DNA from 2 places in the Rhodoligotrophos defluvii genome. Region 2 is predicted to be linked to the other one. Evidence: predicted binding sites of a transcription regulator. Region 2 holds the regulator's gene; the other holds the start of a gene.
The links. The regulator PhoB, encoded in region 2, activates phosphate uptake and scavenging genes when phosphate is short. The targets are predictions, from matches to a motif close to TGTCATNNANCTGTCAT.
Positions count from the first base shown of each region.

Region 1: a site for PhoB is predicted at 2,185-2,201, ahead of olsB (l-ornithine N(alpha)-acyltransferase). Genes of this name have one in related genera too.

Region 1 is NZ_SZZM01000004.1:254,862-259,403, reverse strand. Features, by position in the region: gene E4P09_RS18355 (alpha/beta hydrolase) at 1-36, shown strand, start outside; gene E4P09_RS18350 (polysaccharide deacetylase family protein) at 63-968, shown strand; gene olsB (l-ornithine N(alpha)-acyltransferase) at 1,002-1,907, opposite strand; gene E4P09_RS18335 (PAS domain-containing hybrid sensor histidine kinase/response regulator) at 2,258-4,542, opposite strand, start outside.
Region 2 is NZ_SZZM01000006.1:35,547-40,088, forward strand. Features, by position in the region: gene pstA (phosphate ABC transporter permease PstA) at 1-122, shown strand, start outside; gene pstB (phosphate ABC transporter ATP-binding protein PstB) at 125-934, shown strand; gene phoU (phosphate signaling complex protein PhoU) at 964-1,701, shown strand; gene phoB (phosphate regulon transcriptional regulator PhoB) at 1,698-2,393, shown strand; gene E4P09_RS21250 (hypothetical protein) at 2,568-2,876, shown strand; gene E4P09_RS21255 (DMT family transporter) at 2,905-3,861, opposite strand; gene E4P09_RS21260 (N-formylglutamate amidohydrolase) at 4,496-4,542, opposite strand, start outside.

The sequences.
Region 1 (4,542 bases), on a different contig from region 2:
CTGATGTGGGAGGCCGTTCTCAACTTCATGAGTTGATCTCGGCTGGGAAAGGGGACGAGACCATGTTGCTTCCGGTGCAGCGCCGCTATGACTTCTCGCCGATCATCAACCGCGCCGACTATTCATGGCCGGACGGCAAGCGCCTGGCGGTGTGGATCGGCACGGCGATCGAGGTTTATGCCTTCCAGGCCGGGCATGGCCACGACCCTTTCCACCACGGGGCGCCTCAGACCCAGCGGAATTATGCCTGGCGCGACTATGGCAACCGGGTCGGGCTGTGGAGATTGCTGGCGCTTTACGAGCAGCTCGGGCTTCCCATCACCGCGGCGGCCAATTCGCTGGCCTATGACTATTATCCCGAGATCTTCGCCGAACTGCGCAAGCGCCGCGCCGCCATCGTCGCCCATGGGCGCACCAATGCGGAACGCCAGACCCAGATGTGGGAGGATGACGAGCGCCGCGTCATCGAGGTGGCGACCGCGACCATCGCTCGCCACGAGGGGTATCCGCCGAAGGGATGGCTGGGTGTGGGCGTGCTCGAAAGCAGCCACACGGCCGACCTGCTCCAGGAGCTTGGCTATGCTTACGTGCTGGATTGGCCGATGGACGACCAGCCGGTCTGGCTGCGCACCCGGCAGGGGCGGATCCTGTCGATCCCCGGGCCCATGGAGATCAACGACTCCGGGCAGATTCTACACCGGCAGTCCAATGCGGCCGAATTCGCCGATATGATCGTGGACCAGTTCGACGAGATGCTGCGGCAGAGCGAGGGCCAGCCCCTCGTGTTCAATCTGATGCTGCACCCGTTCATTTCGGGCCAGCCGTTCCGGCTGCCGCCTCTGCGCCGGGCGTTGCAACATATCGCCGGACATGCCGCAAAGGAGCGCATCTGGCTTACCGACCCGGACCGGATCGCCGACTATTGCCTGAAGCTTGCGCCGGGCATCGTGCCGGGCAGCGCGGGATGACAGCCGGGCTCTCGTGCCATCGGGCGGCGGGGCTCAAGTAGTGGCCGGCACCTCGCCAGGCGCGCCAAAATGGCTGAAATAGCGGCTATTGATGGCCGAGACCGGCAGGATGATCAGCACGTCCACCGTGTTGAACTGGTGGTCGACAAAGGCGCCCTCGCCGATATAGGCGCCAAGGCGGAGATAGCCTTTGATCAACGGCGGCAAGGCGCGCATGGCCATGCGCTCGTCCATCGTGCCGTCCACCGGTTCGTCGGGCCTATCGTCCACGAACACGGCGCGTTCCGGATGGGCGCGCACGTGCCATTCGGCGGGCGGCCGGAAATGCTGCTGCAGGAATTTGAGGGGCTGGCGCAGGGCGTCAAGATCGGTGCCCTCCAAGCTGGCGCAGCCGAGCATCACGTCCAGCCGGTGCAGCCGCACATAGTTCCAGATGCCCTGCCAGAGCAGCTCGACCACCGGACGCGTCCGGTAGGGCTTCAGCACGCAGGAGCGCCCCAATTCGAGGAAGCGGAGATCCGGCTTGGAGGCCACCAGCGGTGCGATATCGAATTCGTCTTGCGTGTAGAAGCCCAGCGTCGTCTCGGCGATCTCCTGCCGCAGGAGGCGGTAGGTGCCCACCACTTCCCCCTCGCCGACCAGCCTTGCAGGATCGCTGCTTCCGCTCGCCGGCGCGATCACCAGGAGATGGTCGCAGACATCATCGAAGGGATCGCTGTCCCGTTGCGCAGCCACCACTTCGGGGCTGGCATGGGCGCCGCGCTCCTCGTAGAACACGCAATAGCGCAGGGCCTGCGCGGCGGAAAGCTCCGCGCCGTCACGGCAGAGGCGGACTTCAAGATCGCCCTTGCGGCCAAGCACCATGCCGGCCGGAGTCGGGCCGGGCCCGTGCAGGCCCGCCGGCCTCACGGGAAGCGAGGAAAGGAGATTCGCCGTCATGGGCAACACCCCGACTGTTTGGCGCGGAGGAACGGCAACGGTTTTGCGGACGCGCCGGCCTCATCGACCGGCAGCCAGCCTCTAGAGCGCTTCCGCTTTTCTTCGAATCGCGGATCCGCTCCAAGTTCATGCTTGATCGCATTTTCTTCACGCGAACCGGTATCCACTTCGCTCGAAAATGCTCTAGAGCTCAACGAATAGGCCCCGTTTCCTGCTTGATTCACCCCGATGGTCCGGTTGAGCCGCACGCCGCCAGTCTGTCATAAATCATCCCCGCATTAAAGTTTGAAGACAGGGCGCCATGGGCCAACACGCAAAGCGCGAGAAGCCCATGATCGGCCGCCGCTCGCTCATTCGGCCGCTTTTGCCGCCGCCCGGTTGGTTGCAAGCTGCGATGGCGACATCATGACAAGATCCATCACGCGGCGCAGATCATCCATTTGGAAGGGCTTGACCAGGTGGCAGTCCATCCCGGCGGCAAGGCAGGCTGCCCGGTCCTCTTCCATGCCGTTCGCCGTCAGGGCAATGATCGGCAGGCGGGCCCGTTCGGGCTGCTGGGCTTCCATGGCCCTGATGCGGCGGGTGGCTTCGAGTCCGTCCATGTCCGGCATCTGAACGTCCATCAGCACGAGATCGAACGGCTCAGGCTCGCTTTCGACCGCGGCGATGGCAGCGGCACCGGTGGTGACAAGCTCGAGCTGGTGGCCGGCACGCTCGAGCAGCGACCGGGTCAGCAGCGCATTCACCGGATTGTCCTCCGCCACCAGAATGCGCAGGGGATGTTTCTGAACGCGGCCATTCGCCCGGCTGCGGGCCTCAATGCCCGCAGGCGCCTCCGATTCGAGGGCCGCGGGCGCCTGCGGCAGCCAGCGCGCGAGCGAGCTGCGCCGCAGCGGCTTGACCAGATATCCCGAATACCATGCGGGCAGCTCAGGCAGGCGCTCCGTACGCTCCTCCGCCGCCAGCATCAGCCAAAGCCGAGGCAGGTCCTCCTTGCGGGCGCCGCTTCGCTCGAGCACGGCGATGAATGCATCCGAGAAGCGGCTGTCCACCAGAACCAGCGCGGGGGCCGGCGCGCCAGCGCCGCCCGGGACCACGGCGCCAGGCGACTGCGCCTGCGGCACCTGGGTTTCGCGCTGCGCAGGGGGCTGATCAGCTGCCAGCCGCTCGGTGGCCAGCCGCGCGGCGGCCAGCCGCTCGGCGAAGGCCGTCGCCGCCTCCAAGCTGGCGATCCGCTCCGTGACCGCGCCATCGCCCGCGAGATAGGCCATGATGCAGTCCGCCGCGGGACCATCCGGCATCGCCAGGGCGACATGCAGGCCGCCGAGGCCGAGGCCGCAGCGGATCCCAGGGGATGCCCGCGTTTCGACAGGCACGGTCACGCTGAACACCGAGCCAACCCCCGGCGTGCTTCTAACCTCGATCTGCCCGCCCATCCGCTCCACGATGCGCTTGGAGATGGCAAGGCCGAGGCCGGTTCCGCCGAAGCGCCGGGTGTTCCCGGTCTCGCCCTGGGCGAAGGCATCGAAAATCCGCGGGATGATCTCGGGATCCATGCCGATGCCGGTGTCGCGCACCTCGCAACGGATCATCAGCCGGTTCGGAGCCTCGGAGGAAGATGCGGCGCGATCCGGCTCGAGGACGATGGTGACGCCGCCCTGCTCCGTGAACTTCAAGCCGTTGCCCGCGAGATTGATGATCACCTGCCGCAGCCGATGACTGTCGGCCACGACCTCGTCGGGCAGCGCAGGGTCAACGAAGCAGGCGATTTCCAGGTTCTTGGCATGTGCGCGCGAGGCGAGCAGCTCCGTCACATTCTCGACGAGATCGACCAGGTTGAAGGCTTCCGGCTTCAGGTCCAGCTTGTCGGCCTCGGCCTTGGACAGGTCGAGAATTTCCTCGATCAGCGACAACAGCGCGCGGCCGGAAATGTCCGCGATCCGGACATAGGAGCGTTGCTCCGGCGTGAGATCGGTGTCGAGCAGCAGGCCGAGCATGCCGAGCACGCCGTTCATGGGCGTGCGGATTTCATGGCTGATCGTGGCGAGAAACAGCGTCTTCGCCCGGCTTGCATCCTCGGCCTGGTCGCGCGCCTGCGCGGCCTCGTGCAGGGCTGTCTTGAGCGCGGTGACATCGCGCCCCACGCTCTGGATCTCGGTGATCTTCCCCTTGCGGTCGACCAGCGCGACGCTCTCCCAGGCAATCCAGCGCTCGCCTCGGGGCGTGCGCAACCGCTGGTCGAAGCTCACCCTGTGCGGCAGCTGCTCGAGCGCCCGATGCGCCTGCGCATGATCGGGCCCTTCCAGGATGTTGAGGGCAAGCTCGTGCTGCAGCTTCGGCCCGCCGTCCGTTGCAAACATCTGCTCGAAGGCGCGGTTGGCAAAGGTGATGCGCCCATCCGGCGCCATGTGCAGGATGATGTCGCCCTGGCTGTCGATCAGGCTGCGGTAGCGCGCCTCGCTGGCGCGGAGCTGGGCGGTGCCCGCTTCGAGCGCCACGAAGTTGCGCCGCGCAACCACTGCGGCGATCAGCGCGGCGCTGACGGCGATCAGCGCGACCACCATGGGAATGGCTACCGTGGCATTGCGCGGAATGAGCCCCGAGGCGCTGCCATCGCCGTCGACCAGCACGATGA
Region 2 (4,542 bases):
CGCTCAGCCCGTATGAGGATTGGCAGCAACTGGCCTGGACGGGCGCCCTGCTCATCACCATCACGGTGCTCGCCCTCAGCATCATCGCGCGGGCGCTCTCGGCCCGGAAAATGGAAACCTGATCATGACAGCCAACGCCATCCCCAACACCGCGCCTCGCGAACGGCCCGCCGCTGCGCTCCGCGAGCGGATCTCCATCCGCAACGTCTCGTTCTACTATGGCGAGTCGCAGGCGCTGAAGAATATCAGCCTGCCGCTCTACGACCGGGAGGTGACCGCCTTCATCGGGCCTTCCGGATGCGGGAAGTCCACCCTGCTTCGCGTCCTCAACCGCATGTACGATCTCTATCCGAAGCAGCGGGCCGAGGGCGAGGTGCTGCTTGACGGCGACAACATCCTGGACCCTAAGCAGGACCTCAACCTGCTGCGGGCGCGGATCGGCATGGTCTTTCAGAAGCCGACGCCCTTCCCCATGTCCATCTATGACAATATCGCCTTCGGTATCCGGCTCTACGAGAAGCTGCCGAAGTCGGAGATGGACGACCGGGTGGAGGACGCGCTGCGGCGCGGCGCGCTATGGGACGAGGTGAAGGACAAGCTCCACACCAGCGGCATGGGGCTGTCGGGTGGCCAGCAGCAGCGGCTGTGCATCGCGCGCAGCGTGGCGGTGCGGCCGGAGGTCATCCTGTTCGACGAGCCCTGCTCGGCGCTGGATCCGATCTCCACGGGGCGCATCGAGGAGCTGATCGAGCAGCTGAAGGTGGACTACACCATCGCCATCGTCACCCACAACATGCAGCAGGCGGCGCGCGTCTCGAAATACACGGCCTTCATGTATCTGGGCGATCTCATCGAGTTCGACCTGACCGAGAAGGTCTTCACCGCACCGTCACACAAGAAGACGGAAGAATACATCACCGGCCGCTTCGGCTAAGGCCGACGCCGGATTGAAAGGAAGCCGCCGTGAGCGAACACATCGTCAAGTCCTTCGATGAAGAGATTGCCGCTCTGAATGCGCGCCTTGCCCAGATGGGCGGCATGGCGGAAGAGCAGCTAGCCGGCGCCATCGAGGTGCTGGAAAGCCGCGATGCAGAACGCGCCGCAGCGATCATCGATGCCGACCGCAAGCTCGACCAGCTCGAGCGCGAGGTCGAGGAGCGCTCGATTCTGCTGATCGCCAAGCGCCAGCCCATGGCGCGCGATCTCCGCCAGGTGGTGGTGGCGCTCCGTACGGCCATGGATCTGGAGCGGGTCGGGGATTTGGCGAAGAATATCGCCAAGCGGTCGTTCGCGATCGGCGAAGGCCGGCCCAACGCCGGCTTCGCGGGCCTCAACCACATGGGCCGGCTGGCGCTGGAGCAGCTCAAGCTGGTGCTGGACGGCTTCATTCAGCACGACGCCGACAAGGCGCTGGAGGTGTGGCGCAACGACGAGCAGATCGACACACTCTACAACGCGCTGTTCCGGGAGCTGCTCACCTACATGATGGAAGATCCGCGCACGATCGGCGCCTGCACTCATCTCTTGTTCGGGGCCAAGAACATCGAGCGGATCGGCGACCATTGCACCAATATCGCCGAGAATGTCTATTACCTCGTCCATGGCCGGCTTCTGACCGAGGACCGGCCGAAGAGCGACACCACCAGCATGCTGAGCGTGAAGTACTCGGCCAAGCCTGCCGAGCCGGAAAAGACGCCATGAACGCACGTATCCTCATCGTGGAGGACGAGGAGCCGCTGCAGGTCCTCCTCTCCTACAATTTCGAGGCGGAAGGGTTCGTCACCCGCAGCGCCTCCAATGGCGATGACGTGGAGGTGCTCGTCGAGGAGGACCGACCGGACCTGATCATTCTCGACTGGATGCTGCCCGGCCTCTCCGGCATCGAGCTGTGCCGCCGCCTTAGGGCCCGCAGCGAGACGCGCGACATTCCCATCATCATGCTCACCGCCCGCGGCGAGGAGCAGGAGCGTATCCGTGGCCTCGCCACCGGCGCCGACGACTACGTGGTGAAGCCGTTCTCGGTACCGGAGCTGATCGCGCGCGCCCGCAGCATCCTGCGCCGCGCCAATCCGGAGATCGTGGCCGAGGTCTTGCGGGTCGGCGACCTCGCCATGGACTTGCGCACCCGCCGGGTGACGCGCGGCGGCCGCGACATCAATCTCTCGCCCACCGAGTTCAAACTGCTGGAGCACCTGATGCGCAGCCCCGGCCGCGTCTATACGCGCGAGCAGCTGCTGAATGCGGTGTGGGGCCGCGACATCTATATCGACGAGCGCACGGTGGATGTGCATATCGGCCGGCTGCGCGGGGTGATCAATCGCGGCCGTGAGCCCGACCCGATCCGCACGGTGCGCGGCATCGGCTATGCGTTCAACGAGCGGTTTGCCGGCTAGAGCGTTTTCGCCTTTTCATGGACTCGCGAAACCGCTCTAAGTTACTGTCTGGTTGCATTTTCTTCACGCGAGCCGGCATCCACTTCGCTCGAAAATGCTCTAGGCTAGCTCCTTCCATATCCACGGGATCGGGAAGCACCCTGTTCCGTTGATAGAGGACGAGAGGAGCATCCGATGAACACTGCCAATCTTCAGCTTGAAGGTCTCTATCTCGCGATCGCCGCCATCAACGATGCGCTGGTGCGCAAGGGTGTGCTTACGCGCGAGGAGATCGATCTGGCCCTCAAACGGGCCGAGCAGACCGCCCTGGGCGATGACCGCACCGCTGAGGATCTCAGCCCGGCGCACCGGGATGCGGTGGCTTTTCCCGCGCGGCTGCTGATCCTTGCCAATCACAGCGCGTCGGACGGGCATGTTCCCCCCTTTTCCGAGCTAGCCAAGCGCGTGGGCGAGACAAAGCCGCTCTATAACGACCAGCTCTGACCCTTATCCACTTCGCTCGAAAATGCTTCTAGCGCCCGAGCTTCGCCGACCTGCTCTGGAGCAACACGGCAACGCCGGCCAGCCCGATCAGCGCGATGCCCAGCACCTTCCAGGCGGCCGGCACCTCGTGGAAGAACAGGTACCCCCAGAGCGTGGCCCAGATCAGGGCGGTGTATTCGAAGGGTGTCACGGCCTTAGGCTGCGCCACCACATAGGCCTTGGCGAGGCAGTAGAAGCCCAGCGTGGCGATGAGCCCCAAGCTCAGCATCAAGCCGAGGTCGAGTGCGGGCGGCCAGATCCATGGCCGGCTCATGAAGGCAAGGCTCTCCGGCGTATATTTGGCAAGCCAGCCGTCACCGATGACCAACGCCAATATGCCGCTCGCGACGGCATAGAAAGCGGAGGCGTAGAGGGTCAGCGTGGCGGCGGATTCGGTGGTGCCCAGCTTGCGGGCGAAGATCTGCGAGAGCGCGTAGGTCAGCGCGGAGAGGATCGCGAACAGGGCCGCCGGGTTGATCACGTGCAGGTCCGGGTTGGCGACGATCAGCACCCCAATGAAGCCGGCGGTGATGGCAGCCCATTGGCGAGGCCTGACCGGCTCGCCGAGCATCGGGCCGGAGAGGATCGCGATGAAGATCGGCCCGGTGTAGAACAGGGAGACCGCATCCGCCATGGGAAGAGCGGCCAGCGCCATGTAATAGGCGATATAGCAGACGAACATCACGCTGGCCCGCGCCAGGTGGGACCACGGCCGCGTGGTGGTGAACCCTTTGGGACCGTCGAGAACCCAGACCAGGGCTGCAATCAGCGGCAGCGAGGCGATGCTGCGAAAGAACACGATCTGATACACCGGATAATCGCCGCTGATCCATTTGATGATGATGTCCTGCAGGGAGAAAACGAAGATGCCGGTCAAAAGGAACACGGCCCCCGTCCTCAGGCTGTGGTCGGGAGCGGCAGCCTGAGCACGCTCGATGGTGATCATTGTCTTTTCAGGCCCAGTTTGACGCGCGGCGGCACAAAGACTGCTCAACCCGGCAGCTTCCTGATTAGCTCTTCGCACCGCTCCGGACAAGGTCGATGGCGGCGATTAGGTTCCAAACGCCGGCTTCTGACCGCGGAAGGAGGCGGGGCCGTGTAAACGGGATCCATCGGGCTGCCCGTTTGTTAACCGAGCGGCCGCTTGTCTCACGGCGCGAGACAAAACGCGCTGGCGGAGACTAGCTTGGGGAATATTCAGGCAGCTTCTTGCACATGCGCAGAAACTGGGCAATTTGTGTGCATCGCAGCATAAATTGCCTGTAAAATGCGCAGCTGCCTGTAAATAATCCCGAAAGTTCGCTGGACCCCATTAGGCCGACGATTCCCACCTTGAGGATTTCTTGAAATAAAACAGATGGATAACGATATAGTCACTTATTGCATTTTTCAGACAGATTGTCGCAGCGCACGGTGCCGACTTGCAAATTGTGCATCGCAATGTATATTAGGCGCACGAGTTGAGAACGATGTTCTCCTCTCGTAGCCCTTCCTGGGCGTTTCCTCCCTAGACTTGGGCCGTCACAGTCATGCGACGGCCCTTTTTTCTTTTTCGGGCTGGAACTGGGGCGGGAGCGGCCTCACTCGGCCGCCATGCGCGGCGGGTCGAGGAGCGTCGGCAGGCTCT